One region of the Paenibacillus sp. FSL H7-0714 genome, then DNA from elsewhere that is predicted to be linked to it. Evidence: riboswitches for the same ligand, from Rfam matches in the RefSeq annotation. Region 1 holds a riboswitch; the other holds the start of a gene.

The links. Region 1 has a riboswitch for cyclic di-GMP ahead of NST34_RS02445 (choice-of-anchor A family protein). Riboswitches for the same ligand answer to the same signal wherever they lie in the genome.
Region 2: it holds a riboswitch for cyclic di-GMP, as region 1 does, so the genes downstream of both, NST34_RS01840 (anti-repressor SinI family protein) here and NST34_RS02445 (choice-of-anchor A family protein) in region 1, are expected to answer to the same signal.

Annotation. Positions count from the first base shown of each region.
Region 1 is NZ_JBBOPT010000001.1:544,619-560,798, forward strand. Features, by position in the region: gene NST34_RS02405 (hypothetical protein) at 126-284, shown strand; gene NST34_RS02410 (hypothetical protein) at 336-479, shown strand; gene NST34_RS02415 (helix-turn-helix domain-containing protein) at 644-862, opposite strand; gene NST34_RS02420 (DUF7667 family protein) at 1,212-1,418, shown strand; tRNA gene NST34_RS02425 (tRNA-Leu) at 1,641-1,734, shown strand; gene NST34_RS02430 (NAD(P)H-dependent oxidoreductase) at 2,200-2,742, shown strand; gene NST34_RS02435 (winged helix-turn-helix transcriptional regulator) at 2,807-3,181, opposite strand; gene NST34_RS02440 (hypothetical protein) at 3,624-4,016, opposite strand; cyclic di-GMP riboswitch class I at 4,508-4,598, shown strand; gene NST34_RS02445 (choice-of-anchor A family protein) at 4,709-6,721, shown strand; gene NST34_RS02450 (alpha/beta hydrolase) at 6,894-7,829, shown strand; gene NST34_RS02455 (NusG domain II-containing protein) at 8,559-8,948, shown strand; gene NST34_RS02460 (Gx transporter family protein) at 8,932-9,489, shown strand; gene NST34_RS02465 (ATP-binding cassette domain-containing protein) at 9,519-10,373, shown strand; gene NST34_RS02470 (ATP-binding cassette domain-containing protein) at 10,364-11,269, shown strand; gene NST34_RS02475 (energy-coupling factor transporter transmembrane component T family protein) at 11,262-12,053, shown strand; gene NST34_RS02480 (peptidase U32 family protein) at 12,097-14,022, shown strand; gene NST34_RS02485 (aspartate aminotransferase family protein) at 14,120-15,406, shown strand; gene NST34_RS02490 (UbiA-like polyprenyltransferase) at 15,446-16,180, shown strand, end outside.
Region 2 is NZ_JBBOPT010000001.1:406,194-422,373, forward strand. Features, by position in the region: gene NST34_RS01805 (sensor histidine kinase) at 1-1,074, shown strand, start outside; gene NST34_RS01810 (LytR/AlgR family response regulator transcription factor) at 1,071-1,799, shown strand; gene NST34_RS01815 (L-lactate MFS transporter) at 1,938-3,176, shown strand; gene NST34_RS01820 (RNA polymerase sigma factor) at 3,454-4,119, shown strand; gene NST34_RS01825 (hypothetical protein) at 4,080-5,048, shown strand; gene odhB (2-oxoglutarate dehydrogenase complex dihydrolipoyllysine-residue succinyltransferase) at 5,322-6,596, opposite strand; gene NST34_RS01835 (2-oxoglutarate dehydrogenase E1 component) at 6,649-9,516, opposite strand; cyclic di-GMP riboswitch class I at 9,988-10,072, shown strand; gene NST34_RS01840 (anti-repressor SinI family protein) at 10,099-10,254, shown strand; gene NST34_RS01845 (helix-turn-helix domain-containing protein) at 10,456-10,785, opposite strand; gene NST34_RS01850 (TasA family protein) at 10,945-11,565, opposite strand; gene sipW (signal peptidase I SipW) at 11,656-12,243, opposite strand; gene NST34_RS01860 (hypothetical protein) at 12,245-13,429, opposite strand; gene NST34_RS01865 (aldo/keto reductase) at 13,809-14,786, opposite strand; gene NST34_RS01870 (PadR family transcriptional regulator) at 14,905-15,468, opposite strand; gene NST34_RS01875 (MDR family MFS transporter) at 15,474-16,180, opposite strand, start outside.

The DNA of each region.
Region 1 (16,180 bases):
GCTTAGTGATACGGTCCGCAAGCTTCTGATGATCATGCGGCATTGTCGGTGCATCATGGATACATGCCTACGCTAGAAATACTGGAGACAAAGAACGGGAGGCACGAGAAAAAATCCGCATCGGGTTGCAGGAACTGGCAGAGGATAACTACATCCTTTGGGAGTCTGGGAAACCACCTGAGAGTGCAGTGGTCGTTGAGGGATGGGAGCGAACAGAGGATCGACTAGCATCAGTTTCATGGGGCTTGGACGGCGGCTATATGGGTTACTGGACAGATTACTAGGAGGGCAGACATCATGGAGAAAAAATTGGGAAGTATATGGGATTGCAGTAAATGATGTTGCCGGAGCACAAGCTTCGGATTATCAGTGATGAGCGAGGACAGCGTTGGAGGGACCGTAAAAAGCCGGTGCTTGACGCGCAGGAGTGGGAATTGATTGATCTAGTGCTCGCTTACTCGAAACGATATGGGGAGTAGATTACAATCACTCAGTTTGAACAGGTTCAAGATATTAAGATCCGGGGAGTTGTGGTGGCTATAGATAAACAACTACGGCGGATCAAACTGCAAATGGAGTATGATTACGATTGGATCAAGATCGATAAGTAATTGAAGTTACTACATAAAAATGCCCCGCCGGGCTATTCTGGCGGGGTTTCGCTTTTTGTATGCTCTATAACATCATGTAACGGTACTCCGAAATAATTGCAGGTCTTATCCAAGACTTCCATGGAAACATACTCGTCCTTTCCCATTTTTGCAAGAGTTGCAGTGGATAATCCGAGTGCTTCCCTGTATTCAGTCTTGGTCATGTCTCTGTCGATAAGCAATCTCCATAGCGGCTTAAAGGAAAATCCCATAATCATGTTCCTTTCATACTGTTTGTCCACATTATAGAATAATATATTTAGAAAAGCAAATAAATTGTTTGACTTATTGTTTATATTAGTGTATATTATATTTAGGAAGTAAAACATACAACTTCCTAGAAAGGAGAGTGACAATGAAAGATTGGGTACAGCTCCTAACAGCAATCATACAACTTATAACTGCAGGCTTGTTGTTTAAGGACAAAAAGAAAGGAACCAAAAAACGCCGCGGACCACGCAAACGTAAATAGGTTCCCGGAGGAAGGGTTCACGGCCCTTCCTCCATCCAATCATATCATAAACGGCAAATAAATATCCATTTTCAAATAACAGGAGGGATATGAATGTTAAACATAATCACCTGGATTGTGATTGGGGCTGCATTGGTCTTATCCATGGCTGCACTGCTCAAAGCTCGGGGGCGGCGATAATGCTGCCCGCACACCTTCGCCTTGCTGAACTGTACCATATGTATAAGGCTGGCACACTTACGGAAGCATATGGCAAGGAGTTGCAGCAGTGCCTTCAAGCAAATGCACGGTATTGATGGGATATGATGAAGCTGCAACAACTCTCCGATCTAGCTTTGAATATACGAGATGATGAATGGTTTGAAGAACTATGAATCCAGATAGATGCACTTCGAATAACAGGTAGAGCCCCGAGGAGCGGAGGGGTATAGTCCAATGATTTTCTTCTACCATTTCTTCTACCGTCATACAGGACTGTAAAGAACTCTATAGAACCCTATAATGAATAATGACGAGTCGCTGTATTTGTATAGGACCTTATAGAACCCTATAGAACTTATGTGGGACGCACTCGTAATGCGTAGGCCGGGGGTTCAATTCCCTTCACCAGCATATCTAAGAAGGCATAACGGCGCGGTTTTCGGGGATCCCAAAACCGCGCCGTTTGTCTTGAGATCAGCTGACTTCTAACATTATTCTAACCTTTATTCAAGTGAAGTGAGGTTTTCGGTGGTAATCGCGACCTCTTTGCGCGTTCCAAGGATGGAGGCGCCGATTCCTGAAGGACTGCTTCTTGTAAATTGGGGGGGACATGTGAATAAGTATCCAACGTACATTTATGGGGGAATGACCTAATCTCTCTTTTGCGATTTTTGGGTGTACAACGGCTTTAAGCAGCAGTGTAGATGAGTGTGCCGCAGATCGTGAGAATGAATTTTCGGGAAGTTAGGGCTCTTCAATCAGGTTGCAGTGCTTACCTTTAGGTAAGTACGTGAACTAAAAGTGCATACTTACGCGATGGCATGGTGGGAGGTATACTCAAGTCCTAAATCTGATTCAAACATGGAGGATACACCAATGAAAACACTTATTGTCGTCACCCACCCAAACATCGAAACATCCGTCGTTAATAAACGCTGGATCGAAGAACTCCGTAAATATCCAGACAAATATACGGTGCACGAGCTGTACAAAGCCTATCCCGATGAAAAAATCAACGTGGAAAAGGAACAACAGCTGATTGAAGCGCATGATAAGCTCGTCTTACAATTCCCTGTCTACTGGTTTAGTAGTCCACCTCTGCTTAAAAAGTGGCTGGACGAAGTATTTACTTACGGATGGGCATATGGCTCGAAGAGTGATAAATTAAGAAATCGAAAAATCGCATTAGCTGTAACTGCCGGAGGAAGTGCAAAAGACTTTAGTGAAGAAGGTAAACTCGGCTACGGGCTTGACCGTATTTTATCTCCCTTTGACACGACTTTTTTGTATTGCAACGCTGATTATCGTTCCTTCTATGCCATTTATGGCACGGAATCTGAGACGGTAGGAAGTACGGATTACTTAAATAAATTGGATATCAGTTCGCAAGGCTATGTTGAATTTATCGAAAATATGTAATTAGATTTGAAGCAAAAAGCAGCATTTTCATTAATGGAAATGCTGCTTTTGTCATAAGTTGTCGTTAAATCGTAAAAGGTATGGTTATCTCTTGCGCGGCTGGAACGAAGTTTTTCTCTCCCCAAGTGCACATCATATCCAGCACCGGAATAAGCGATTGGCCCTTCTCGGTCAAGGAATACTCAACTTTAGGGGGAATCTGGGGGAATTCCTCGCGCCTGACGAGACAGTCGGCTTCCAGTTCTTTCAACATAACGCTTAACGTCTTAAAAGGTATTGTGCCGATACCCCGTTGCAGTTCATTGAACCGCACGATCTTGTTTTCAGAGAGATAGTAGAGAATAGTCATTTTATATTTACCACTAATGATAGACAAGGTGTAGCCAAAGCTAGTGTCCTTCTGCTGAATGCCAGGTGGTATACAGATTTCATCACTCATGGGCTAGTACCCTCCTTCAGAAAATATTCAACGAAAAGGCAAACGCCTGTTGTCGCTCCGTACTCAGGTCCCGACTTTATTATGTTTTCAACCTGCTATCAAGTCATCCTGTGAGAACGAATTCACTATATCATTTTGAAACAATTTGTTCAAAGCACTCGTGGCTAACTATCAATCGGTCGATTTTCTCTGTCGGCGAAGCGGGCCTCTTTGGTTGGAAATCAAAAGTGCCAAGCGGATAGCCTAAGCGACGAATTGAAGTTTTTAATGTAATTTTCATGTGAGCATCATCTTATTTTCAGGTTCAAGGTATATATTGAAGACACCAAACACCCCCCAGTGTTTTGTGGTATAAATCTCTCAGGTCTTGCCAACTCCCATGGTAAGGCCTATTTTTTTGTTCGCTAATTAAATGAGGGAGGGGGGTAGCTTCTTCGCTACTTCACTTAATCTGATACTGCTCTTCATAGCTCTTAAAAGATGAAATATCCAGACCGAGATATCTGCGCATATGAATGGCAGCTTGGGCAGCGACGATGTCGTTTAACAACAGCATTCGTTCATGGTATCCACGACATATAAATTTGGCTTCTATCCCCGTGTTAAGTCTGTTCTGCTCATAAACCTTGATTCCCCGTTTTCTCATCTCTGAACGAACATCTCTTAGATCTGTTGTAGCAACTGCTGCGGCTGTTTCAAGAACCTCCAGATAGGGGGTGGGTGTTCGTAAATGTGCAGATAGAATGGCGGAGTCCCGTTCGAAAGCTGATAAAATCATCGGAAGCAATAAATAAGATTTCACCAGCATGTTGTCCCTGCTTTCAGCTCTATTCATGAATCTCATCACCTCTAATGGGAACGTATATTCGTATTCTACCCCGATATTCCAAAAATAATCAATGGTATTTCTAAACAGCTAGTCCAATGTGATTGAATTCACAACTAAATTAGAAAGAATAAAATATATTAAAATTGTAATAATAAAAAATAATGCTTCAGACTTATATAAAGGGAGAATTAGGATGAATGAGGAAGGAAGTCTCCGCCGTGGAATGGTATTTGGTTTGATTCTAAGTATTCCATTATGGATATCGATATTAGGTTGGATAAAGTTACTTTAAAATTAAAGGAAAACCTTTGTGTGAAGCGCCTTTAGGCGCTTTTTTTGTGCTTGCTTACGCGTATGAATATCAAAAGGAATTGATTGACAATTGTGGGGATGGAGCGCTAAACTATTATTAGTTCAAAAGTATTAAAAGTCATAGACGATTATTTAATAGGATGCTTAAAATGCTAGTTCTAATCTGCAAGTCAATACATATATTATCATGATAATAGCAAACCGCCTGAAAGGGTGGGACGCAAAGTCCAGGAGTCTAAAGTGTCTTAAATGCGCTATGACCGTCCGACTGCCATGAGAAGTGAATTCCACTTCTTTTTTGGCGGTCTTTTTTGTTGTTAGGTCCTTTAGAGTTTCTGGTAATTATTCTGATTAAATATAAATCCTAGATATAGGAGGTGTGCTTTTTGAAAAGAAGAATGAAACCGCTGCTAGCACTAATATTAGCGGGGATTTTGACAGTAGGTAGTGGTCTTTCTGGAGGTCATTTGGTAAATGCGGCTGGGGAGGTGCTTCCCTATACTCCTACACCTGTGTTAGGTATTGCAGGGAATTTTAATACTTTTATTTTTGGGGATTTCAAACAATCTAATGATCAGGTTCATGGGCGCCTTGCGGCCAAAGGTAATATTACTTTGCAGAATTACGGCGTATCCAAGGATAATCCAGGTGGAGATGTTCTTATTGCTGGTAATGACATCAGTTTTACTAATGGGACTGTTCATGGAGCATCCGTTTATGGTGGTGTTTTTTCCAGCAACGGTGTAGATCTTAAAGAACCAGCGAGAAAAGGGACTCCTATTGATTTTGATGCTGAAGAGCAATTTCTTATTGGACGTTCTAATGAATTCTCTTCGCTTGCTACAATAGGAACTTTCAAAAAGGAATATGGGAAAATAACGATTGATGCTCCGGAACCATTTAACGTTCTTAATCTTAGTGCTGCCGATTTCGCTGGTGCTAATGGCTTACAGTTTAATATTGCAAATAGCGCCACAGTTATCATTAACGTTAGCGGAAGTTCAGTTAACATTCCAAGCTTTCAAATCTGGGGAGGTAGCCCTAACAAGGTATTATTTAATTTTTATGAAGCTAGCACTGTTGACATTGGAAGTTTAACAATAGAAGGAACTATCCTAGCTCCGCTTGCAAAAGTAACTTATAATTCCGGTGAACTGCATGGGACGCTGATTGCAAAGGGATTTGCTGGTGGGGTGCAGATGCATTGGTATCCATATGGAGGGGAAGAACCACCTCCAACGCCAACGCCGACCGTGACGCCAACACCAACGCCGACCGTGACGCCAACACCGACGCCGACCGTGACCCCAACACCGACACCGACACCAACCGTGACCCCAACACCGACGCCGACCGTGACGCCAACACCAACGCCGGCCGTGACGCCAACACCGACGCCGACCGTGACGCCAACACCGACGCCGACCGTGACACCAACACCGACGCCGACCGTGACGCCTACGCCGTGCGTGACACCGACACCGAAGCCAACACACACACCAAAGCCAACACCGACACCGAAGCCGACACACACACCAAAGCCAACACCGACACCGAAGCCAACGCACACACCAAAGCCGACACCGACACCGAAGCCAACGCACACACCAAAGCCAACACACACACCAAAACCAACACCAACGCCGACCGTGACACCAACACCGACGCCGACCGTGACACCAACACCGACGCCGACCGTGACACCAACACCGACGCCGACCGTGACACCAACACCAACGCCGATCGTGACGCCAACACCAACGCCGATCGTGACGCCAACACCAACGCCGATCGTGACGCCAACACCAACGCCGATCGTGACGCCAGTACCAACGCCGACCGTGACGCCAACACCAACGCCGATCGTGACACCAACACCAACGCCGACTCCGTCGCCGGAAGTAACGCCAACACCGACACCATCGTCGGAAGTGACGCCAACACCGACATCGTCGTCGGAAGTAACGCCGACACCGACACCTTCATCAGAAGTGACGCCAACACCGACGCCAACGCCGGAGCCTCCGGTGTTCCCGACACCAACACCATCATTTGTAATTGGTACTATCGTTGTTAATGATGATCCTGTGCCGCTGGGCCCTGTAGCTTCGTCGACTCCAGCACCAGTACCAACACCAACACCAATACCAACACCGTCGAGCAACACAGAGGTACTTGTTGATGATGAGGAGATTCCATTAGGACCAGTATTGACAGTAACACCAACGCCGTCACCAGAGGATATTGCTGTAGTGGATGATACAATCCCGCTAGGTAATCCACCTGTGGATGAACTTCCAAAAACGGGAGAATCAAGTTCAGTCCCTTATTATGTAACTGGTCTAGGTTTTGCACTTATTGGATTGCTAATGAGAAATAGATTCTCGAGCAAGAAATAATAAACGGTGTTTGTAGCTTGAATACAAGTTATGCCATGAAGAATAGTAAAGCCGCTTTCGGGACATATTCCGATGGCGGTTTTCTTTTGTTATGATTGTTATATTTTGGCGCATTCTAAGTAGATGTTATACTGATTTACAACGGATATGAGGAAAGGACGGGGAAGATGAATTGGTATGGTTCTTCATTAGCGCTGTCATCGTCATAGGAGCTCTGATCTATGCGGGCTTTTTCTTTTATGGAATTGCTATTAAACGAGCACCGAAGGAATTCCTGAGTAATAATCGTGATTTGAAGGTTGATCCCCCGGTTGCCGGGGCTTCTTGGGGTGAGGGGAAGGATTGGATCTCCAGTCAGAGCTTTGAGAATGTGGAGATTACATCTGAGGACGGGCTACAACTAAGAGGGTACTTGCTCCTTTCGGATCGTGCTGAAGGTCGTACGGCGATTCTAGCTCATGGTTATTCTGGAAAAGGGAAGGATATGGGGGCGTACGCCAAAATCTATTACGAGAGACTGGGCTTTAATATCCTGATTCCCGATGCCAGGGGACATGGGGAAAGCGCTGGGAATTATATTGGTTTTGGATGGCATGAGCGCAAGGATTATTTGCAGTGGATTGAATATATAATAGAAAAGACTGGGCCCAGTGCTCAAGTTGTGCTTCATGGGGTCTCTATGGGTGGTGCTACAGTGCTAATGACCTCAGGTGAAAATCTCCCGCCGCAGGTCAAAGCTATTGTCTCGGACTGTGCTTACAGCTCAGTTAAAGCACAATTAGCCTACCAACTACGGCGTATGTATCGCTTGCCAAGTTTCCCTTTTATTCAAAGTGCGAGTCTAATTACTCGTTTGAAAGCAGGGTATGGTTTTAGTGAAGCGTCTGCCTTGAAACAGGTGAGGAAGGCGAAGGTGCCGATTCTTTTTATTCATGGGGATGCCGATAATTTTGTACCATATAGTATGATGAATGAATTGTATGAGGCATGTCAGAGTCCCAAAGAGAAGTTCGTAGTGCCACAAGCAGGGCATGGGTTAGCTTATGATATGGATAAGACGGGGTATATAAACGTAGTAACAGCTTTTGTGAATCAGTATGTAAATTAGATGCCTTGAACGTAGACAGCGCCCGATATCCGCTAGGTAGCGGTTATCGGGCGCCTATATTTTTCCACACATGGCATGTATCCTTATGTAAGGTTCGTGCAGCCATGCTTTTTCGTTATATTCATCCCCCGCCGTTCGTGAGTAACGGGTGTCTTAATTCCTTGTTATTTCCAGCAGCCGTGTGGCGAGAATAATCCTTCCAATACGACAAAAGCCCTACCTCTCTTTTGCCCTTGCGGCTCCATTGACCGCGCCAGTGTGAATCGGAATGCTATATTTCGAATTTAGTCTCATAAAAAGGAAAGTTTCTGCAAGAAAACATGAAGCCTCTGTGTCCAAATTGCCGAAGTGTAAAATAGTCGGCCTGACATCTTCTTGATGGGGATATACAATATATCGAAAACAAATACGATATAAATATAACACAGTATTGTTTAAAAGGCAAATATAATAATGAATTCCAAGATAAGGGTTGTTTGATATAGAAGGGGAACAAGCAGAGCAAGAGAGAGCGTTTGATTTGAATATATCGTATGCTGGATTATTTGTGGATTAATTCGGAAAAGCTAGAAAGCCAGAGTAAATGGGGCTGTGGGGGTTATTTTGCGTGCCTATTTTGTGAACTGGTCTCTAAAACTTACATTAAACCCCAACATTGATTGAAGGATTGAGGGTAGACCGTTATAATTAATAAGTCTGGATTTTAATTAAAAAATAAGGGAGATTTTTATGAAACGCGCAGATGTGTGGTTGATTTCCATCGTGTTGATTGCTGCGCTCGCTTTTCTCGCACCGAGATGGTTTTCGGACAATGATGATAAAGGTGGGGCCGGTAAAAATCTCGTAGCCAATGTAACGGTGGACGGCGAGTTATTTAAAACGGTAAAGCTTACAAAAGAAGAACAAACCATTGAGGTTCGTACCGAACGTGGCTATAACCTCTTGAAGGTGCATGATTACGGGATTGAAATGTACGATGCCGACTGCCCGGATCAAGTATGCCTAGGTTTTGGTTTTATTACCCTGCCCAAACAGACGATTGTCTGTCTACCGCATAGAGTATTAGTGGAAATCACAAGTGCGTCGGGGGAGGATGATATAGATGCCTATGTCCAGTAGTGAATCTGCAACAGCTTTAAAAAGAACGGTAATTATTGCGATTTTCGCCGCAGTGGCAGTAGTGCTTAGTCTAATAGAAGCGCAGATTCCGTTGTCAGGAATGGGACTGGTGCCGGGTGCTAAACTAGGATTAGCTAACATTATGATTTTGACTTGTATTTACTTTTTACGTGGACGGGACGCATTCCTGCTTGTCATCCTCAAAACGTTGCTTACTGCATTTTTGCTAGGTACTTTTTCAAGCTTACTATTCAGTTTATTCGGTTCGCTGTTTAGCTTTGTTGTAATGTTCGTGTTAATGCTGATTAGTGGCAAAGGCAAGAGTATAAGCTTGATCGGCATTAGTATAGCTGGTGGGATTGCACATAATATCGGTCAGCTGCTGGCAGCTTCTATGGTATTCTCATCCCTTAGTATTTTTTATTATCTTCCCATGCTGCTAATCACTGGAGTAGTAACAGGAATTGCCGTGGGCTATGCAGTCCGTTATTTGGTGGCTTCATTGTCAAAAATATCGTTGTTTGAAGAGTTTTTGGACTGATTAGTCACATCAGCGGAAGGATGACTAACATGAATGAATCAAATGAAGGTCAAGAATTAGAGGGAGAAGGACGAGCTGTCATCTCTCTGGATGGGGTATCGTTTGGTTATGATCCTGAGCATCCGATTCTTCAAAATATAACGTTATCTATTTCTCAGGGACAATGGGTTAGCTTGGTTGGTCCTAATGGCTGCGGAAAGTCTACGCTAGTTAAGCTACTAAATGCTTTGCTGCCTAAGAGTGCTGGCGAGATTGTGGTTAGTGGTATGCAACTGAGTGAGGAAACGATCGGAAGCATTCGGCAATGCATTGGTATGGTGTTCCAAAATCCAGATAATCAGTTTATTGGAGCCACTGTAGAGGAAGATATCTTATTCGGCCTGGAAGGGCTTTGTTTGTCGTACGAAGAAATGGCTGAACGATTACACTCTTATACGACGAGGCTGGGAATAAATCATCTGCTGTCCAAACACCCAGGTGAGCTGTCTGGAGGCCAAAAGCAGCGTGTCGCTATCGCCTCCATTCTTGCTATGGAACCAGGCATCGTCATTTTTGACGAGGCCTCTTCTATGTTGGATGAAGGAAGCAGAAATGATCTTCTTGGTATTTTGCAAGATATGCGAGCGGAAGGAAAGTATACGATCCTTATGATTACGCATGATGCAGATGAGATTTTGGCATCGGATCGGGTGCTTGCGCTGCATGGAGGTGGTTTAGCTGCTGATGTTACACCGGCGGAGCTGTTCCGGGACGAGGAGCTTCTGCAAAAATGCCATCTATGTGAGCCGTATCCTTGGCGTCTTACACGTGAGCTGCAGAATCAGGGCATCCATGTGGATGTTCCCGCCAGTGAAAAGGAGCTTATAGACACGTTATGGCCATAGAATTACAGCAAGTAAGTTATTCCTATGCTGACCGAAGCCTATGGAAGCTGACGGCGCTCCGCGACATTAACCTCAGTGTTCCAACAGGCTCTATGGTTGGTATTGCTGGAGCGACAGGCTCTGGTAAATCGACACTGCTGCAGTTGTTTAACGGGATACTGAAACCAACGGAGGGGACGGTAAAAGTACTCGATGTAACCATCCAAGCGGGGGAGAAATCACCTAAGCTGATGCCGCTGCGCCGTAGAGTCGGATTGGTATTTCAATTTCCAGAACAGCAAATGTTTGAAGATACGGTCGAAAAGGATCTTATCTTCGGTCCTCTTAACTTTGGCATGAGCCTCGAAGAGGCAAAGGCACGCGCAAGACAGGCCATGTTGGATATGGGGCTGGATCTGGCGCTGCTAGAGCGGAATCCTTTTAAATTGAGCGGTGGGCAAATGCGTAAGGCAGCTATCGCCTCCGTACTAGCTATGGACCCTGAAGTCATCGTTCTGGATGAACCGACGGCTACGCTTGATCCCATCAGCCGTGCAGAACTAATCCACTTGCTGGAGCGTTTATGCCGTGAGCAGGGGAGAACGATCATCGTCGTCACGCATCGGATGGATGAGTTATTGCCTTACGCGGACAACTGGCTTGTCCTTAAAGAGGGCAGTACGGCATTTCAAGGCAGCGTAAAGGCACTGGCTGATGACCCTTCGATTCTGGAACAGTGTGGCTTGACGGTTCCGCAGTCCCTTCGTTACTGGCGTGCAGTAGCTGATCGCTTTGGTCTTACGGATGAAGCTCCTCGCTTAACGGCAGAGAGCTTAGCAGAGCTAATCGCTTCGCTGCCATCTGGATCAGGCAACTCTAGCGAGCAGCACGAAGGAAAGAGGGATGGCCATGAATGAGAAGCTAATCATCGGGCGCAGTATTGAGACCGGTTCATGGGTGCATAAGCTAGATGCTCGTGCCAAAATCACCGGAATGCTATTATACGTAGCTGTTATCCTGCTCTCCCGTTCGTGGATGGCTATGGCGCTGCTGGCTATTTTCTCAATAGCGGTTATGGCTTCCACTCGGATTCCGCTTAAATACTTCCTGAAAGCAGCTAAGCCTTTACGGTATTTAATGCTATTTATCTTTATCGTACAGCTGCTGTCTGTGAAGACGGGTGAGGCGGTGCTGACGCTTGGTTCGTGGTCTATTTATGAGGGAGGGCTGAGATTAGGCGCATTTTCGGTCATCCGCATGTTCTTTCTGATCACTTTCACGGCGTTACTTACATTCACCACAACGCCGGGTAAGCTGAATCAAGGGCTGGAGGGGATTTTGGCTCCTTTCAAAAAGTTTGGCTTGAAGCCCGACCGTATCACACTGATGATCAGCATTTCACTTCGTTTCATTCCTACGATTCTAGACGAGTCGCAGATTATCATGAAAGCGCAGGCCTCACGGGGTGCTGATCTGAAGGAGCTACCTTTAAAGGAAAAGGGACGAATGTTAGTGTCCTTGCTGGTTCCGATTATCGCTAGTGCGTTTAGGCGTGCGCAGGATCTGGTATATTCCATGGAAGCTCGTGGCTTTCGTATGGATGCTCCGCGTAGCCAGTATCACCGCCTAAGGTGGGGCATATTCGATACTATTTTTATTACTATGTTTATTGTAATGGGGATTGCAGTAGCTTTGGTGTAAAGTACAACTTGTATGGAGAGTATCAACTTGGGAGGGAACTTGAATGGCACGTTATTTTAATGGTAGAGAGATTGAATTATTAGCACCCGCAGGAACGTTTGAGATTTTCAAGGAAGTGATCCAGGCACGATGTGATGCAGTTTATTTTGGTGGACCTGTATTGAATATGAGAATGATGCGTAAAGGATATAATCTGTCTCATGAGGAGATCGTAGAGGCACTAGATATTGCTCACCGTCTAGACAAAAAAGTGTATATCACAGTGAATAACCTATTTAGTGAAGAAGATGTGGAAGAGGCTAAAGAATATTTGCGTTTCCTTGATGGTGCTCGTCCCGATGCCTTGATTGTTCAGGATATGGCAGTGCTGGAGCTAATTCGCGAGATGGAGCTTAGTCTTCCTATTCACTCTTCGGTCATGATGAATGTTCACAATCTGGAAATGATCTACGCATTGCGTGATCTGGGTGTAAGTCGTGTGGTTACTTCGCGGGAAATGGATTTGCAGACAGCTAAGCTGCTAGGTCAGCGGAGTGGGATGGAACTGGAGTATTTTATTCACGGGGATATGTGCTCCGTTCACGGTGCGAATTGTTATTTCAGCTCCCATGTATTCGGTATGAGCAGTAACCGTGGGAAATGTATGAAGCCTTGCCGCTGGGATTATCGGGTTAAAAAAGACGGGTATGTATATCCGGCCGAATACCCCCTAGCTGTAAAAGATATGTTCATGTATGAACATCTTCCAGAATTGATTGAATCAGGGATTACCTCCTTCAAAATAGAGGGCCGCATGCGGGATAAGGAGTTTATGGTGATGCTGGCGAATAGCTACGGCGAAGCCATTGACCGGTATATCGATGATCCGATTGGCTTTGATCGTACGGTAGATACGAAAGAGCTTCATAACAACCGTAAACGTGACTTTTCGACGGCGTATGCCTTCGGCAAACCAGGACTGACTAACATTAACCGCCGTTATGAAGGAACTGGTAAATTTTATAGCACTGGAAAAGTATTCAGTACACCAACTGCAGAGCGTGAGCTGTCTGAGAAACGAGTTGAGCAGTTGCGGGAAAGATTGGCTGAGGTCGAGCAACCGAAAAAGACAAAAGCTAAGTTAGCTGTACGTGTGAATAATATGGAACAGGCACGGATGGTCTTAGAGCTTAGTGTAGATAGCCTGTACTTGCCAGGGGATGTATTTGAACCAGATAAACCTTTTACAAAGCGTGACATCAAGGAACTGGGTGAGCTAAAGGGCGATAGCAAAATCTACTTGGGTTTACCACGGATGATGACCGAGCTGCATTTTGACCAATATGATCAATTGCTTGGCGGAGAACGCTTGCCGATTGACGGTATTATCGTTACAAATTTAGGAGCTATTCGTCGTTATAACAATACAGGCTATCCGCTAATTGGGGACAGTAACTTAAATGTATACAATCATCTTTCAGCGCAATTATATGCTAACTTAGGTTTAACTCAGCTTTCGGTATCGCCAGAAATGACGCTAGAGCATTTTGCTACCTTTGCCTCTCGTTGCAAAACGCCTTTGGAAGTTGTTGTTCATGGTACACCTGCACTAATGTATATGGAACATGATCTTTATGAGAATACGGAGTTAATGGAGCCTATTGCTGAAGAGGATAATCAATATGTGCACAATAATGTATTGGTACTAAAGACAGATCAAGGCGAGAATCCGGTATATCGTGATCAGCACGGCCGTTGCCATCTTTTATTCGCAAAAGAGCTTTGCTATTTACCTTTGTTGAGTGAGATGAGTGGACTAGGGATATCAAGCTTCCGTATTGAAGGAGCAACCTATAGCGTCGAACAGCTACGTGAAATTATTGTTTCTTATCAACAGGCAATCAACGGATCTGATAGCAGGGATGACATGCTGGGCGGCCTTAAGCCAGTCTATGCTGGTTATACTTTGGGCTCGCTACAGTTCAACTAATTGTATTTTAATGGGAACTAAATATCGCCTAGTGATAGGGCGGTGCACAGGACTCTATGAATAAGTTACTATTTTCACAAAAAGGAGAGAACCCTTCATGGAACAACAAGACTTCATCGGAAGAGAAACAGTAGCAGCCAAACGTAAGCAATATTTCTATCCTTGTACACAGCATTTTTACCGTGATGCACCTCAGCTTGTTCGTGGTTCAATGCAGTTTGTTTATGATGAAAAAGGAAAGTCCTATACGGATTTCTTCGCTGGCGTATCCGTAGTCGCATGTGGTCACTGTAATCCGGCTATAACAGTACGCACGATTGAACAACTGCAGCAGCTGCAGCACACGACAACCATCTATCTAACTCAACCGAGTGTAGATTTGGCAGAGCGTTTGGAAGAGGTTATGCCGGGTGGACTACGACGGACCTTCTTTGTTAACAGTGGTTCTGAGGCTAATGAGGGAGCTCTGCTGCTCGCTCGGATGTATACGGGACGTAAAGGGTTTATAGCGCTGGAGAGTGGCCTGCATGGCCGTACCAATCTAACTATGAGTGTGACAGGCCTGCCTATGTGGCGTACCGATAAATACTTGGATCATGACGTTGAGTTTATTCCTCGCCCTTATCATCCGGATTTATCGCTGGAGGAAGCGGCATCGTTATCCCTGGAATCGCTAGAGCGGGTGCTTGAAGAGAAGGGGAATACTATCGCTGCCATGATCGTAGAGCCAATCCAAGGCAACGGCGGAATGACTATGCCAACCCGAACCTACTTCCGTGATGTAAAAGCATTGTTAGAGAGATACGGTGTACTCCTAATCGCTGATGAAATCCAAACTGGATTTGGACGTACTGGTAAGATGTTTGCTATGGAGCATTTTGACGTTGTACCCGATATTATAAGTATGGCCAAAGCACTCGGTAACGGAATTCCAGTTGCAGCCTTCGCTACAACCGATGAGATTGCCCTTGCTCTAAACCGTCCTTCAGCTTCCACATTTGGTGGGAATCCGGTATCTGCTGCAACAGCGCTGGCTGTGCTTGATTATATTCGAGATGAACGGCTTCCTGAACGCTCGGTACAGCTAGGAGAACGATTGAAGGCAGGTCTGAAGGCTTTGCAAGCTCGTTATCCTTCGTTGATGGTTGATGTGCGGGGAACTGGACTAATGCTGGGTGCGGAGCTAACGGGTGTAGATGCTGAGGGTGCAGCGGCACTTACAGATCAAGTGCTGGAGGCGATGAAGGACCGAGGTTATCTAATCGGTAAAAATGGCATAGGACGCAATGTACTAGCCTTCCAGCCACCGATGATTATTACGGAAGAAGATATCGACGGGATGCTTAACGTCCTGAACGAAGTTCTTGCAGACCATAATCATTAATGGACATAAACACAGTAGTGAAGAAAGAGGAATGCACGAATGGCGATTCTAAACATATGTAAAACTGCAGGTCTAAAACTTAAAATGTTCAGCGAATTGGTAATGTTCTCTCATACGCTTTTTTCGCTACCATTTGCTATTATATCGATGGTATGGGCCGCAGGGGGCTGGCCATCGGGACATGTGATGATCTGGGGATTGATTGCATTGATAGGCGCCCGTAATGGCGCCAATGCATTCAATCGGCTGGCGGACCGTACGTTCGATGAACAGAATCCTCGTACGGCACATCGACATCTGCCTCAACGCTTACTGGCGGAAAAAGAAGTTGTTGTCTTTGTTATTGTCAACTATGCCATTTTCATTGTGGCTTCAGGCATGCTTAATTTGCTCTGCTTGATCTTGTCACCGGTGGCTATCGTATTGATATCAACCTATTCCTACACGAAGCGGTTTACCTTTCTCAGTCATTTATATTTAGGATTTGTTATTGCTTCTGCACCGATTGGCGCATGGTTCGCTGTAACCGGAAATATCGCATTTACACCGTTTGTTATCGGTACTGTTGTTATGCTGTGGATTGCCGGATTTGATATTATTTACGGCACTCAGGATATCGACTTTGACCGGCGGCATGGTCTATGGTCTATTCCTAGCTTTTTCGGACTAGAGAACGCGCTGCGCATTGCAAAAGGACTACATTTCATCATGATTATGCTGCTATTGTTCCTATATTTATGGCGTGATCTCGGCTGGATGTATCTGGTAGGGATT
Region 2 (16,180 bases), 140 kb from region 1:
GAAAAGGAACGGATTGCGGCGAAGCAGTCCAAGCTGGCACTGGATATTGCCAATAAGACCTTGCCTTATTTTCGCAATATTAATCCCGAGTCGCTTCGTACCATCTGCCAAATTATCAAAGAAGATATCGGTGCAGACGCTGTAGCTATTTCGGATACAAGACTTATTCTCGCTTACGTTGGTGTTGGGGAAGAGGACTATACTACGACCAATGAAATTATAAGTGAAGAAACTAAGGTGACGTTGTCCAGTGGTGAAATTACGATCCGTAACGACGATAGTGATTATGTGAATCCAGAGATTAAATCGCTGATTATTATTCCATTGAAGGAAAAAGGCGAAGTGACGGGAGCGCTCAAAATCTATTACACCAGAGCCCACAAGATCACTTATTCTCTACAAGCTATGGCTGTAGGCTTGTCGCAAATGATCTCTACGCTAATGGAAGTATCGCGGGTTGAGGGCATTAAAGAAATGGCGAACAAAGCAGAGCTAAAGGCGCTGCAGACAAGCATTAACCCACACTTTCTGTTCAATGCGCTGAACGCGATTGCGTCCTCGATTCGGATTAACCCGGATAAGGCGCGCGAGCTGATCGTGAATCTGTCCGGTTATATGAGATACAATCTGGAGCTAACGGATGAATTCATTGATATTAAGCGCGAGCTGCAACAGGTTCAACAATACGTAGAGATTGAAAAAGCGCGCTTCGGAAGCCGGCTTAATGTCCTCTATGATATTGATGAGGTTCAGGTTCGGATTCCGAGTCTGATCATTCAGCCGCTTGTAGAGAATGCGATCATACATGGCATACTGAAGGTACGAGGGACGGGAACCGTAACGATTTCTGTAAAAGATCAAGGCGATAATGTGCGAGTTGGCATTCGGGATACCGGAGCTGGCATCAGCAAAGAAACCATAGAGAAGGTCTATGCTGGCGATATGCCGGAGAATAAGATCGGACTGTTTAATGTACATCAACGGGTCAAGCTCATCTATGGAACTGGTCTTACGATTCAGAGGCTCGATAAAGGGACGAACATTTATTTTGATGTCAAAAAGGAGGGTCTATGAGAGCAATTATCGTGGAGGATGAAGAGCTAGCAAGACAGGAACTGGCTTATTTAATAGAAACTCACAGTGGGATCGACATTGCCGCACAATTTGAAGATGGGCTGGATGCACTCAAATTTTTACAGGTTGAGACGGTAGATGTGATTTTTCTAGACATTAACATACCCTCGATCGACGGAGTACTGCTGGCTCAGAATATTAGCAGATTCTCGGTAAAACCTTATATAGTGTTTATTACTGCGTATAAGGAGCATGCCGCCGAGGCATTTGAGATTGAAGCGTTTGACTATATTCTTAAACCCTACAGTGAGGTTCGTATTAAGGCTATGCTGCACAAGCTAGAGGGGGCGTTCGCTGCTCGCGGAAGACAGGGGGAAGAGGAACGTAATCCAGTTAGTGATAAAGTGAATCTGTGGAAAAATGAAAAGATTATCGTAGTGAATGCTGATGATATTTATTACGCCTCCGCACAAGAGAAAAGTACGAGCGTAATAACTAAAGGTGAGGAGTATAGTATGGCGCTCAGCATCAGCGATTTTTATAATCGACTGCCGGAGGATCGTTTTTTTCGCTGCCATCGTTCCTATATCGTTAACCTGTCCAAAATCAAGGAAATCATCCCTTGGTTCAACAATACATACTTGCTGCGCCTGCATGATTTGGAGTTTGAGGTGCCGGTAAGTCGAAGCAAGGTAAAGGAATTCAGGCAGATCATGCGCCTATAAATGCAGTTCATTCTTCATTTTCGTCATCTCATGCCAGATTTCTCTCAACATCCGCTGGTTTAGCTACAATAAAGAGGCAATAGAAGCTCTTGTAGCAGATCACGAGAGGGAAAGAAGGAATAGACCATGACTTCGACGATGGACAACAAAAACGCCAAACGGTGGCTTATCGTATTAGGAACAGTAATTATGCAGATGGGTCTAGGTACCATTTATACATGGAGCTTGTTCAATGCACATCTGGTAACAAAATTCGGGTGGGAGCTTAATTCTGTTTCGATTACGTTTTCGATCACGAGCTTTGCACTCGCTTTTGCGACTTTGTTCGCAGGGAAATTGCAGGATCGTTTTGGTCTTCGTCGGTTAACTGCCGCCGCAGGGATTGTGCTTGGTCTAGGATTGATTCTTAGCTCTCAGGCGAATTCGCTTCTAATGTTCTATGTATTGGCTGGTGTAATCGTTGGTTTTGCAGACGGAACAGCTTATATCACTTCATTATCTAACTTAATTAAATGGTTTCCGAATAATAAAGGCTTAATCTCCGGTGTGTCCGTGGGTGCTTACGGAACGGGAAGCTTGATTTTTAAATATATCAATGGTAGTTTGATCGACTCGGTGGGTGTGTCTAATACGTTTATGTATTGGGGCATGATTGTTATGGTGATGATTGTAATCGGTTCCTTACTCGTCAGAGAAGCTCCAGTACAAGCGGCATCACTGGGTGCAACAGCAACATCGACTATCGCTAAACCAAAAGACTACACGGTAAAAGAAATGCTACGCACGAAAGAAGCTTATCTGTTATTCATTATTTTCTTTACCGCTTGTATGTGTGGTTTGTATTTGATCGGTATTGTAAAAGACATCGGTGTGCAGCTGGCTGGACTTGATGTACAGACGGCAGCTAATGCCGTAGCGATGATCGCAATTTTTAATACAGCAGGACGTTTGATCTTGGGTGCCTTGTCTGACAAAATGAGCCGTTTGAAGCTGGTTGGCGCTTCGCTTGCAGTAACGGCAGCCGCTATGTTGACCCTTAGCTATGCGACGCTGAATTTCGGACTGTTCTTCACTTGTGTAGCTGCCATTGCATTCTGCTTCGGGGGTAACATTACAGTGTTCCCGGCAATTGTCAGTGACTTCTTTGGTCTTAAGAATCACAGTAAGAACTATGGAATCGTATATCAAGGTTTCGGTATTGGAGCCCTTTCCGGTTCGTTCATCGCCGTCTTCCTGGGCGGGTTTAAACCTACCTTCGTGATCTTTGGTCTCTTGTGTCTTCTGGCCTGTATCATCGCGATTTCGCTAAAACCTCCGGTGGAGAAAGCGAAAGAGAAGAAAGCGCTTCGGCTCAAAGCTACAGAACGGACGGCTTAAAGGTAAAAAGACAATAAATTAAACAAAGACGTACAAACTGACAACAGTTGTACGTCTTTTTTCTATTGGCGGGCAGTAGTCCGTGGAGCATGTGAAACAAAAAAACTAAGGTGATCTGAATTCAGAATGAATTACTCATTGGAGAATATTACAGAAACACGGTCCGTATTGCAGCTATTATTGATTTTTGGCTCATTCTGCTAGGGTTACGGACTGTATAGCTCTTATTAGCCTCTACATGTGTATAATTGGAGTGAATTTGGGAGAATAGTTCGGTTTGCATAGGCACTTTTTTCGCTGCCCAAGTGTTATAGAAGATATAAAGGTTAAGGAGGTGCTTACAACGCCACAGGATTCGCTAGACCCAAAGGAGCTGGAAGAGTTCATCATTAGTATTCAAAAGGGCAATATCGAACGGTATGCTTTTATCGTTAGAGCTTTCCAAACGCCAATCTACCACTATTGCTATCGTTTGTTAGAAAACAAGCAGGATGCGGAGGACGCAGTTCAGGATATTTTGGTAAAAGGCTATCAATCTATCCATCAATACAAGTCGCAGATGCATTTCTCGGCATGGCTCTATCGAATCGCGTATCATCATTGCTTAAACCTGCTGCGCAGACGGCATTTGCAAAAGCGAGTCATGAGTATCTTCAAGCCTGAATTTATGTCTGCAAGTCCTGAACAAGAGCTGGATGATCGGTTGTTTAATCCCTCATTGTCAGCCGCTTTAGCACAGTTGTCGCTGGAAGAGAGGAATATGCTTATTCTGCGGGTGTTCGAGGAAAAAACTTATGCGGAGATAAGCGAAATTCTTGGGGTCAGTCCCAATGCACTGACGAAGAGAATGAATCGGATCAAGCGGAAGGTGCAGGAAGCTATGAAATTGGAGGAGGAGATCAGATGGAACGAACCACAATCAGCGATGAATACCAAAATATAATTTATGCCTCAGCCGGGAATGAACTTCTGGGTGAGATCGATGTAGAAGAGAAGGTTATGGGACATATCCGTGGCATATCAGAGCAAAAGCGATCATTCTCGCTCTCGCTGAAGACGATGAATAAAACAACGACAATTGCCAGTATGTTAGCCTTGTTCCTGATGATCTCAGTGACAGCTTATGCTGCAGCGGAATATATACAGATCCGCAATAGTGAAGGCGTAGTAAAGGTTCAGCATGTTGCGCCGAATGAATCTGCAGGAGTAGCCTCCTATGATAAGTATGCACAGAAAGTAGATGCTTTCGCTAAACCGGGAGAATTGATCGCCTATCTTGTGAACAATAATGCAGGTGCAGCAGCCTTGGCAACAGAATTGTCCTTTAAGTATAAAGAGCAGCGGATAGGCGCATATTCTGATTTTTTGAAGGAAATCAAACGGACAGGGGCGCCGATGCTTCCTGCATTGGCAGCAGGGTATGCTTTTGAATATGGGGTTATAAACCCTAATCATCCGACTACGGATGCGGAGAAGAAAAGTTCTCTATATCAGGAGACGTTAGAAGATCTTACTGCCCAAGCCAATAAAGAGAGGGGGAGCGGTAAGTTATTCATGATGGCTATACCGTGGTCGGAGCCCGGATGGATAAGCGCTACTTATTCCAAGGATAACGCTCATATAGGTATCTCTGCATCGATCATGCGTGGCGGGAAAGTGTTCGTGGAGCAAGAACCGGAGAATCAAGCGGATAAGATTATGGTGGCAGGCACAGAAGTGATCTATAACAAAGTAGTGAAGGAAGAGGTCAGCTACGATTATCTGAATTGGTATAACGAGAAGCAGGATGCGTATTATACACTCAGCAGCTACGGAGATAAGATTTTGAGTAAGGAGCAATTTCTGCAGGTGGCTGGGGAGCTGCTGAAGTAGATTCTTGTAGTTTTGTAGTTGCATGCGCTAAGTTAGTTGTACTTTGTACAATTAAAGTTAACTAATACGTTTATATAAGCCCTGTAGTTGTATTTAATACAGCTATTGCTGGTTAGATTAGTGGAAATAAACGTTTTTACGGATTTTAGTTGTAGAGAATGCAATTAAGGAAGAGGATATGGGAGAGTTGATTCAGATATAAAAGAAGGTACCCCTAATGCGAAGCTTTAGGGATACCTTCTTTATATTCTTAAGTCGAAAGATCGATCAGGGTTAGCCTTCCAGCAGCAGTGCTTCTGGATCTTCCAGTAATTCCTTCACTTTGACAAGGAAGCTAACCGCTTCAGAGCCGTCAACGATCCGGTGATCGTAGGAAAGGGCGATATACATCATTGGACGGTTAACGGTTCTTTCTTCATCCAGTGCAATTGGACGCAATTGAATCTTATGCATCCCTAGAATACCTACTTGAGGGGTATTCAGAATCGGGGTGGATAATAGGGAACCGAATACACCGCCGTTGGTGATAGTGAACGTACCGCCTTGAAGCTCGGAGAGACTAAGTGTATTAGCGCGTGCCTTGGAAGCGAGTTCGCCAATCTGACGTTCGATTTCCGGGAAACTAAGGCGATCTGCGTCACGGACAACCGGAACCACCAGACCTTCCTTAGCTGCAACGGCAATACCGATATCGTAGAATTTCTTAACGATCAGATCTTCACCGTCAATCTCTGCATTCAGCAGTGGGTAGGTCTTCAACGCACCGATCACGGCTTTGGTGAAGAAGGACATGAAGCCTAGTCCTACTTCATGCTTCTCTTTAAAAGCATCCTTGCGGCGCTTGCGGATGTCGAGGATCGCTGTCATGTCCACCTCGTTGAAGGTGGTCAGCATGGCTGCGGTCTGCTGCGCTTCTACCAAGCGGCTGGCAATCGTGAGCCGTCTGCGCGACATGCGCTTGCGCTCCACGTTCTTGCCATCCTCCGGCGCGGCTTTGCTCGCAGCCGGCTTCGCTGGCTCCGGCTTGGCTTGTGCCGCCGGAGCTACCGGTGCAGCGGCCTGTGGCGCTGCTGCACCATGACCCGACACATCGGCCTGACCAATCCGGCCGATAGGATCACGGGCGCTAACATCGCCGAGGTCGATGCCGCGCTCCCGTGCCAGCTTGCGTGCGCCCGGCGATGCCAGTGCAGCGGGGCTTTCGCCACCCGCTACAGCGACTTCGGGCGCTGCTACAGGTGCGGCTGCTGCGCTGCCGCTTGCCGGTGCCGCTTCAGGCGCTTTGCTCTCAGCGGCCTGCGGTGTACTGCCGCTAGCGGCTCCAATGATGCCGATGGCTTCGCCAACGGCTACGTTCTCGCCCGCTTGACGTAGGATGGAGGAGATGACACCCTCCACCTCCGCACTAATTTCCAAATTCACTTTATCCGTCTCTAACTCAGCAAGCACATCACCTTGACCTACCGTGTCGCCTTCTTTAACCAGCCATTTGTAGATGGTTCCTTCGGATATAGATTCTCCCAGATCGGGTACTAAGATTTCTGACACAGGCCGTTACCTCCCCAAACATAATGGTTTACGCTATTGTGATACCGTCCTCTTAAGAGGACGGTACAGCTGTTTGTACTTGTGAATTTGCTTTTAGGGCCTCTGAAACAATTCTACGCTGTTCAAAGCTATGAACATCTGCATAACCACTCGCAGGACTGGAACGTTCAGGACGTCCGATATATCTCACGCTAGTGTTTTGCGGTGCGATGGCCCGTAACCGAGGTTCGGTATAACTCCATCCGCCCATATTCTTCGGCTCTTCTTGCACCCAGACAATTTCCTGAAGGGATGTGAAGGAGCTTAAGTGAGCACTCAGTTCATGTTCTGGGAACGGATAGAGTTGCTCTAAGCGCAGTACATGTAGCCATGACCAATCTTTGTCTGAAGCAGCTTCTAGCTCTGTTTGGATGTCGATAGCTACTTTACCGCTGCAGACTACTAGACGTTTGACCTCACCTGGCTTCTGGCCTAGCAGAGGCTCAGCTAACACAGGCTGGAATTGTCCGGAAGCGAGCTCAGTTCCGGCAGATGTGCTGCGCGGATTACGAATGAGACTCTTCGGCGTCATAATCACCAGTGGTTTAGCGTCTTCCTGTCCACATAAAGCAGCTTGGCGCCGCAAGACATGGAAATATTGAGAAGCAGTGGTCAAGTTAGCAACGGTCCAGTTCTCTTCCGCGGATAACTGTAGGAAGCGTTCCAATCTACCACTGGAATGCTCGGGTCCCTGTCCCTCGTAGCCATGCGGTAACATGACGACGAGATTGCTGCGCTGCGTCCATTTCGCACGTCCAGCGGCAATGAACTGATCAAATATAACCTGACCTGCATTGGCGAAGTCGCCATATTGTGCTTCCCAGATGACGAAGGTTTCTGGTGCGAACACATTATAACCATACTCAAAGCCTAGCACAGAAGCTTCAGATAGCGGACTGTTATATACGCCAAAGGAAGCGCGAGAATTACTTAGCTGATGAAGCGGAGAGAATAATTCTCCTGTCTTGCTGTCGTGCAGCACCAGATGGCGGTGTGCGAAGGTGCCGCGCTGTGCATCCTGACCGCTAAGTCGAATTGGCGTTCCATCCTTCAGGATGGTTGCGAAGGCGAGGGACTCAGCGAGTGCCCAGTCGACCTTTTCACCCTCATTCAGTGCGTCCTTGCGACGCTGCAGAATTCGCTCCAGTTTCGGATAGACTTGGAATCCATCAGGTACGCTCAGTAGCTCACGATTAATCTCTTGCAGACTGGAGATCGGTACGGCTGTAGTGCCTGCCGCTGAGCGATCTGTATGAAGAGGAATGAAGGCTTTTGGTTCTTTTTTCTTGTGATTGCCTTCCTTCATACTATCGTACGCACGTTGCAATACGCCTTCTGTTTCAACGTGCATCTTTTGTACATCTTCAGCTGTAAGAATTTTTTCACGCTGTAGCCGCTCCGCGTACACCTTGTAAACGGTTGGATGATTGCGTACCTTACCGTACACGATAGGTTGTGTAGTTTCAGGATCATCCATTTCGTTATGTCCATGACGACGATAGCCGATGAGATCAATAACGAAATCTTTTTTGAATTGATTGCGATATGCACTAGCTAAACGAACTGCTGATATACAGGCCTCAGGATCATCAGCATTGACATGGATAATTGGAATTTCATATCCTTTGGCGATGTCACTCGCATAATGCGTTGAACGGGAGTCTTCGCTTTCTGTCGTAAAGCCGATCCGGTTATTAACAATGATATGGATCGTCCCGCCATTCTGATAACCTTGAAGTTTGCCAATATTAAGTGTTTCTGCAACAATCCCTTCACCTGGAAAAGCAGCATCGCCATGCATCAGTACCGCCATAGCTTTACTGGTATCAATCTTCGGCAATCCGGCTGTGCTCCGATCTTCTTGAGCAGCACGAGTGAAGCCTTCCACGACAGGATTGACGAATTCCAAGTGACTTGGGTTATTCGCTAGTGTTATTCTTGTGCGTACGGTTTCTCCTTCACGGACAGCGCGATCTGCACCCAGATGGTATTTCACATCACCCGTCCAGCCATAGTTAATGCCTGTAGAGCCTTCGGAAGGGAACAGCTCCTTGTTCGGAGAATGATGAAACTCTGAAAATATAATGTCATAAGGTTTGCCCAAAATATGTGCAAGAACGTTGAGGCGACCACGATGCGCCATGCCCATCAGAATATGCTCTGCGCCGTCATGCGCAGCAGCGCGTACGATTTCATCCAGCATCGGTACGAGAGCGTCATTGCCTTCCAAGCTGAAACGCTTCTGACCCACAAAGGTTTTGTGAAGGAAGGTTTCGAATTGCTCTACTTGGATCAGGCGGTTTAGCAGCTCTTTACGTTCTGCATTATTTAAAGGCGCTGGTGAGCTTGTGGATTCTGCCTGTCTGTTCAACCATTTCAGTTCTTGTTCTTCATGCACATGCCCGAATTCATAGGCGATTGTCTTGGTGTAAGCCTGACGCATACGCTGAACTGCATCCCATCCGGTATGCACATCATTCGGCGCATTCTCCCAAATGAGCGTGGCAGGTAGTGCGAGCAGATCCTCACGAGTCAGCTCATAGGTTTCGAGTTCAAGATATTTAGCCATGGGATTGTGATCGCGCTCAAGCGGATCAATATCAGCGGCCATATGGCCATATATACGAATATTAGCGATTAGCTTGGAAGCTCTTACTGCCTTTCTAAGCCATTCGGTGTCTCCCGAAATGCGAGGCTGTGGAGCCGGTTCGCTATCCGGTGTTAGGGGTGGGGGACCCGAATTTGTAAAAAGCTCGCGATAATTATTCTCTACGGTGGAAGGATCTTTCACAAACTGTTCATATCTTTCTTGAATGTAGCCTAAATTGGGTCCGTAATACTTACTCCAAATGGATTCGTTATAGGGCTCTTTGGCTGCCATGAATACATCCTCCTTAACGGATGAACTCCATACGTGACATTTTGTGTCAACGCTTACTGGAGCTGTGATGATTGCGGTTTCATTTCTCATCTTATTGTGCTACTTTCCACACGTGTAATCAATTCATTCTTTCGTCCAATACGTTCGCAAAATGGTATGGGTTAGCTTGTTCTAATGAAAAGAACGCTGTTTCTTCTCATTACCCATTCCTAAGGCCCACTAAAATGATTCTAATATCCTTATTTTTAACTAATAGGGAAGGAAGTATCATTATATTGGCTTAATTAATTTTATGAATGGGACGAGTATCGTGTTAATAGGACAAGATATCGCACAAAAGCGCTTCTATTTTTTGTTTTTTAATGGAAAAACTAATCAGAAATCGACACACTTTTCCACTTTAGTATAGTATAATGTTATTGCAGTTAGCGATTTTCATATATTTCAAAGTAGATCCTTTCGTGTAAAGGGTCCAGTAAAAGGTAAACCTGCCGAAAGGCAGGGGCACAAAGTCGCGGGTCTAAGGTAGAAATACTATGACAGCCGGATTGCCTGGGGACTAAAATCTTAGGAGGAGATTTTTTGGACAAGTCCAACCAGGGAAGCAACAGAGAACAGCAGGTCATTGATCTAGACGTAGAGTGGGTCCATTTATTATTAGCAGCTAAGAAGGCTGGCATAAAAGCAGATGAAATTCGTCGCTTCTTTCATGAGAAGACTGTGCAAGCCGTGCAGTAATACATTTAGTGCGTTATATTTTGAAAAAGGGCCCAGCGATAACTCGCTGGGCCCTTTTTCGGTATATAAGAAAGTATACAAGATAAATAGTCCTTATATTTTACTAGAATATAAAACGCCTTCGCAATCCATGTTAGGAGGCGAAGGCGCTTATGTTTAATAGTATGAGTAGAAGAGGATCTTATCAGGTCAGGTGGAATATTAATCCTTCTGATCAAGGCGCCATTTCTGGTAGTCCAGAAACTCCTTGAATTCGCGTTTGCTTATGCCTGAGGCCATAGCTTCCTGCACCAATCGGAACCATTCCGAATCTAAAGGTGACTCCTCAGCATCATTAGGTTCTCCATAGAGCAAAGCGTGGATGGATACCTGAAGCGCATCGGCGATCTTTTCGATAAACTGGATTGAAGGATTGGATTGGATGTTTCTCTCCACATTGCTAAGATACGACTTAGCAACATCCGCTCTGTCCGCAAGCTCAGATAGGGACAATCCCTTTTCTAGGCGGAGATGCTGGATACGTTGGCCCATATTTTGTGGCACTATGCTGACGCCCCTCCGTAATTTTTGTTATTAGTATAGCAAATATCAATAAATTCGACAAAGTTTATTGTAAAGAGAAGAGCAGCATCTACTTATCCGCTTTCCGGAATAAGAATCTGCTGCTCTTCGAATGGAAGACTTATTAGATTATTTAGCGGATCCAGCAGTTTGCTTACCTACGAAATCCCAAGTCAGAGTTAATGAATCTTTTTGGAAGTAGTTTTGCTCTTGGCCGTTATCAACAAATTCGAATTGAACGGTGAAGCTATCATTTGTGCCGGCCTTAATTCCAGATGCTTCGCTAGTACCCCAGATTGCATCAAGTCCAGTATTTTTTACGAGATCCGGTGTCTGAGTCTTCAAATCGGCCAGGGTAGTTTCCCAAACTACTTTCTCTTCACTACCAGGTAAGATGCCGCTTTTATCTTTATTCACCAGGAATTTAACTTTGATGGATTTTGCCAAATCGTTAGCGCCGTTGTTACCACCTACATCATTAATAGAGGTAGCTGTTTTGAGGAGGATCGAACCGATATCAAGTGTACCGTCATTTTTTAGTTTGAAGTCTCTTTTGATCGTATCGCCTGGCTTCAGATCCTTCAAATCAACGATAACAGAAGGATCAGAGTTCAAATCCAGTGTACCTGCTGCGAATGTAGCGGTGCTTTGTGCAGTGTCGCTAAAGTAAGCGAAAGTTCCTCCACCAATCAATGATAAACCCAGTGCTGCAGATGCTACGCCAAGACCCAATGTTTTTTTGATACCCATAATTAAAATTCCTCCTCGGTTTTTGTGGTTTTTTATAAAAGTTATATATTGTAACTTCCGGTTCGTAAGCGGAAGCGGACAATCAACGGATTACTGTATTTCAGTTGGAGGTGGAGAGGTGGGAAGTATAGCAGCATTTTTCTTTTCGAGTGCAGCTACAGCCTTCCATGATGAATACAGGGCATAGAGCAGGAGCATCAAGCCTGGTACGATCATGAGCACAACACTTCCAGCTTTGGAAACTGCGAAATTCATAGCGTAACCTACGTAAGGTACGGTGACCCCGGTATACTCAGCTACAACATTCGTGGAACTGGTAGGGTTCATATCGGGCGCATCATTGTTATCGCCTTTCGTGCGATACATGGCTTCACCAGTAGCGTTGTTCATTGTTGCTTCTACAACACGGTGAGTAATGAGCAGGTTTTCTTCATTTCTAAAGGTGATCACATCGCCTTTTTTGAAGCGATTCATATCTCCTCCGGGTTTTAAAGCGACAATCGATCCGGTTTGAATCCCTGGTTCCATCGAACCTGAGAGTACCGATTTGATCTGGTATCCGAAGAAGGCAGGTTCACCGCCGGAGGCCTTTGATAAAACTACGGCTACCACCAGCAGAATGAATATCACAAGCATGATGCTCGATAATGTATTGTTGATCATTTTTTTAATCCGCATATTATTCGCCACCTTTAACTTGTTGAGGGTCCGAAGGGGCTGGTGTTGCTACCGGTGGGGAAGTGGTTGTATCTTCCGCTTTTGGCGCCTCCTGAGGAACCGCTTGCTGTGGTACATCTTTTGGAATCGTTAGCTCTTCACCAATTTCCGGAACGACCGGGTTAGTGGCTGGGGCTTCAGGCTGTTCTTTATTTATTTTCTCTGGAGCAGCTTCACCTGTCGGTGGAGTCACTTCCGATTTTGCTTTCTCCTCAGCTTCAGCTTTCGCTTTGTCCTCAGCTTCTTGCTTTTCTTTTTTCTCCAGTGCCAAACGTTCTTCTTCTTTCTTCGTTTGTTCCAGCGCCTCTAGTCGGGCTTTCTCAAGTGCTTCCAATTGTTGTTCACGGGTTTGACTGATCAATTGGAGCTGACTCTGAAGATTGCTGATTCCTGAAGTAGCCGATTCTTTAAGACCATTCATTTCAGTATTGAGATTTTCATAAGTGGAGGTAAGTTCGCTAGAGATATTTCCGGCCGGCTGACTAAAAGGAATCAGGAAAGGTAACGGCTGCTGAAACGCCTCGTTGCGTAACTCGGGTTGTCCATATACATCACTGGTCACTACCGAAGCAAATGGAAGCCCGATGTCGTGTATGGAGTTTAGATATTGGATGACTCCCTTTAAGGAAGCATTCAGGGATTCAGAGATTACACCGCTTTGATTCAGGCTGCTTTGCAGCTCTCTGAAGAATTGTTCATCCTTGATTTCTAGACAGTTTGAATCTAGAGAGGTCATATATCCTCCAATCTGGAATAGGACGGCTGCTGCTGCGTTCAGCTCACCATTGATTTCGTTCCAAATTTGGCTGTTGGTGGCCAGTTGCTCATTCACGCCATCGATTTGAGATTGAAGCGCGGAGATTTGTGTGGAAATCTCTTGCACTGCGACATCAAGCTCATCCAGCGTCATGCCTTCTATTCCCGAAACGTCTGAGAGACTGCCTGAAGGGGTATAGCTTTGCAGCGATCCTTTTAAAGCAGTAGCTCTTTCGATATGATCTTTGAGTTCTGTTAGAAGCCCCTTGATCGAGTTTGGAAATACTTCGCAAAAGCTAATTGTGCTAGTGGTTTGCGTAGTAGCTCCAAAACCACCATAGGTACTACCCACTTGCTGCGAGGTAGTCAGAAACAAGACGGAGACAGCCATTCCTGATTGCAGAACACGTAATCCGATTTGTTTCTTTCGTTTAGGTCTTCTTTTTGCTGATCTGGGTCTCAGAGGAATACCTCCCCTCAATGTCTTGAGTTTCTTTGGTTCGTTATTATTGTTCTTTATTGAGAACAACTTCTGTAATGAATAATACATGGAATAAATTGAAAAGAAAACTGTCAATAAGTCTCGTTTGTGCTCTATAAAGAACAAAAATGTTAATTTATCTCTATTTATCTCGGTTTATCGCTTGATATCTATTTTTATTCTCAATTGAGAACGATACATAGGAGGGGAAAGTATTAAAAATAGCCTAATCATGCGAGAGGCACGATTAGGCTATTAAGAATTCTTGCGAGTTTAATTGTGGGCTCAGTTAGGGAAGACGAGTACCACGTGAACTAACATATAGGTCATACCATTCTTTACGAGTAAGCTCCAGCTTGTCCGCATCGGCGCAGGCAGCGATGCGCTGCGGATTCACAGTCCCAATCACAGGCTGAATAGCTGCCGGATGTGTCATTAGCCAGGATAGCACTATGGCTTCGGGTGTTGTTCCTTTTTCATCTGCAAGTTGTTTAACCATGGCAGCTGTCTGGACGATATTCTCTGGTTGATCCTCTAATGAACGTCCGCTAAATAAGCCTTGTGCGAGTGGGCCCCAAGCTTGAAGCTGAATGTTCTCCATTCGACAATGTTCAAGGGTTCCTTCGGGAAAGGTAATATCCTTCCAAGGTTCACGGTTTACACTGATTCCAGCATCGACCCAGCTGAGCTTGGCTAGGCTCATGTGTAACTGGTTTACGATAAAAGGTTCATCGCAATAGGCTTGCAGCATTTTGATCTGCGCTGTGCTCATATTGGAGACGCCGAAATGACGAACTTTACCTGTTGCCTTTAATTGATGCAAAGCAGAAGCTACTTCCTCTGGATCCATTAGGGGGTCAGGCCGATGGAGCAGCAGAATATCAATATATTCCGTTCCTAGTCGCGACAATATTCCATCTACACTGCTTAGAATATGCTGGCTTGAGAAGTCAAAGACATTAGAGCTGTCTCCAGGCTCCATTAGCTTAATACCGCACTTCGATTGAATAATGATTTCTTCGCGGAGTCCTGGGCGTTCTTTAAAGATTTGACCGAATACCTTCTCGGCTTTACCACGGGTATAAATATCTGCGTGATCAAACATATTGATACCAATAGATAGTGCTGCGTCGACGGCTGCATGTCCTTGCTTAACATTCTCGGCGGTAATCGGTTCATGATCCCAGCCCCCACCAAATCCCATACAACCTAGAGCAATACGGCTGGCTGGTATACCGCGCTTGTTTAAAGGCAGTGTTCTCAACAATGTGATTCCTCCTAGGGAAATATGATTGCGTACACGTACATATTGTACACGCTTAGATTCTAGTGTGGTATTTATTGTCTCTGCAAAAGCGAAAAAAAGAGTAGAGGTCCTAAGGACTCTACTCTGTATTAAGTGGTGTTCCAATGTCATTCAACTTGCGTGCTACAACATCATCATAGAGACGTTGTAGCCATTTTAGTTCAATAAGGGTGTGTTCATAGGTGCCGTACATGAGATGAAGGGCGGAACGAGGAACAATAGGAATATGTTCTTCATATACCTGATAAGCCAGATTCACCTGATGTTCGGTTTCCCGAATACGTTCTTCGAGCAGCTTCTCCACCTTGTTTTGATCAACATGACGGGACATGGCTAGAGCCATATACATCGGATGATAGAAGGGCTCGTTCTTTTTAATTTGCTGTAGAATTAACTGCTCGAATAAATTTTTACCTTGCTCAGTAATACCGTAAATGGTTTTGTCAGGGCGATCACTGCTGCTAATCACTTCTAAAGCTTCGATATAACCATCTTGTGCAAGTTTATCGACAGCATAGTAGAGGGACCCAAGCTGGAGCTTTGTAATCCGGTCCATGGAGCGCTCTTTCATGACTAGTGTAATTTCATAGGGATGCATGTTTCGTTCAAGCAATAGTCCGAGAATAGCCAATTTCATCGACATAATCGTTACCTTTTACCCTCGGACGCCTGAGCAGTTTTACTCGGAATGGTGAGACGGTCTTTTGGCATAAGCAGCACAAAGACTAAACCAAGGACGGCAGGAATCATGGCCCACATAAAGGTATGTGCGATTGAAGAGGACAGTGCACTAGATATTTTCTCTAAAATTTCAGGTGGAATCTTGGCTCTTGCTTCAGGTGTCAGGGCTGCCCGTGGATCGCCGAAGGCTGCTGACTGCTCACTTCCGCCAAAAGCTTCGCTAATGCTGCTAGTGAAGTTGTTACGCTGAATAATACCGAAGATCGTAATCCCCAGCGTCATCCCAAGCGAGCGCATAAAAGTACTTGTTGAAGTTGCCGAACCGCGTTGGCGCATATCGAAATTATGGATAGCTGCCATGCTTAGCACGGAGAAGGAGAAGCCCACGCCGAATCCAGTTAAGGCCATGAATACATTAAGCATGAGACGGGAGGTATCTGGTGATAAAGTGCTTAGACTGTAGACACCTGCTACAAAACAGACTGCGGATAGGATCATAATGTTGCGGAAACTGGTTTTGGTTGTAAGTAGCCCACCGGTCTGACTGCCCACGACCGTACCGATCATCATCGGCATGAGGATCAGTCCAGAGTTCGTAGCGGAGCCGCCAAATACGCCCTGTACAAAGATAGGAATGTAGATGGTGGCTACGATAAAGGCAGAGCCATAGAACA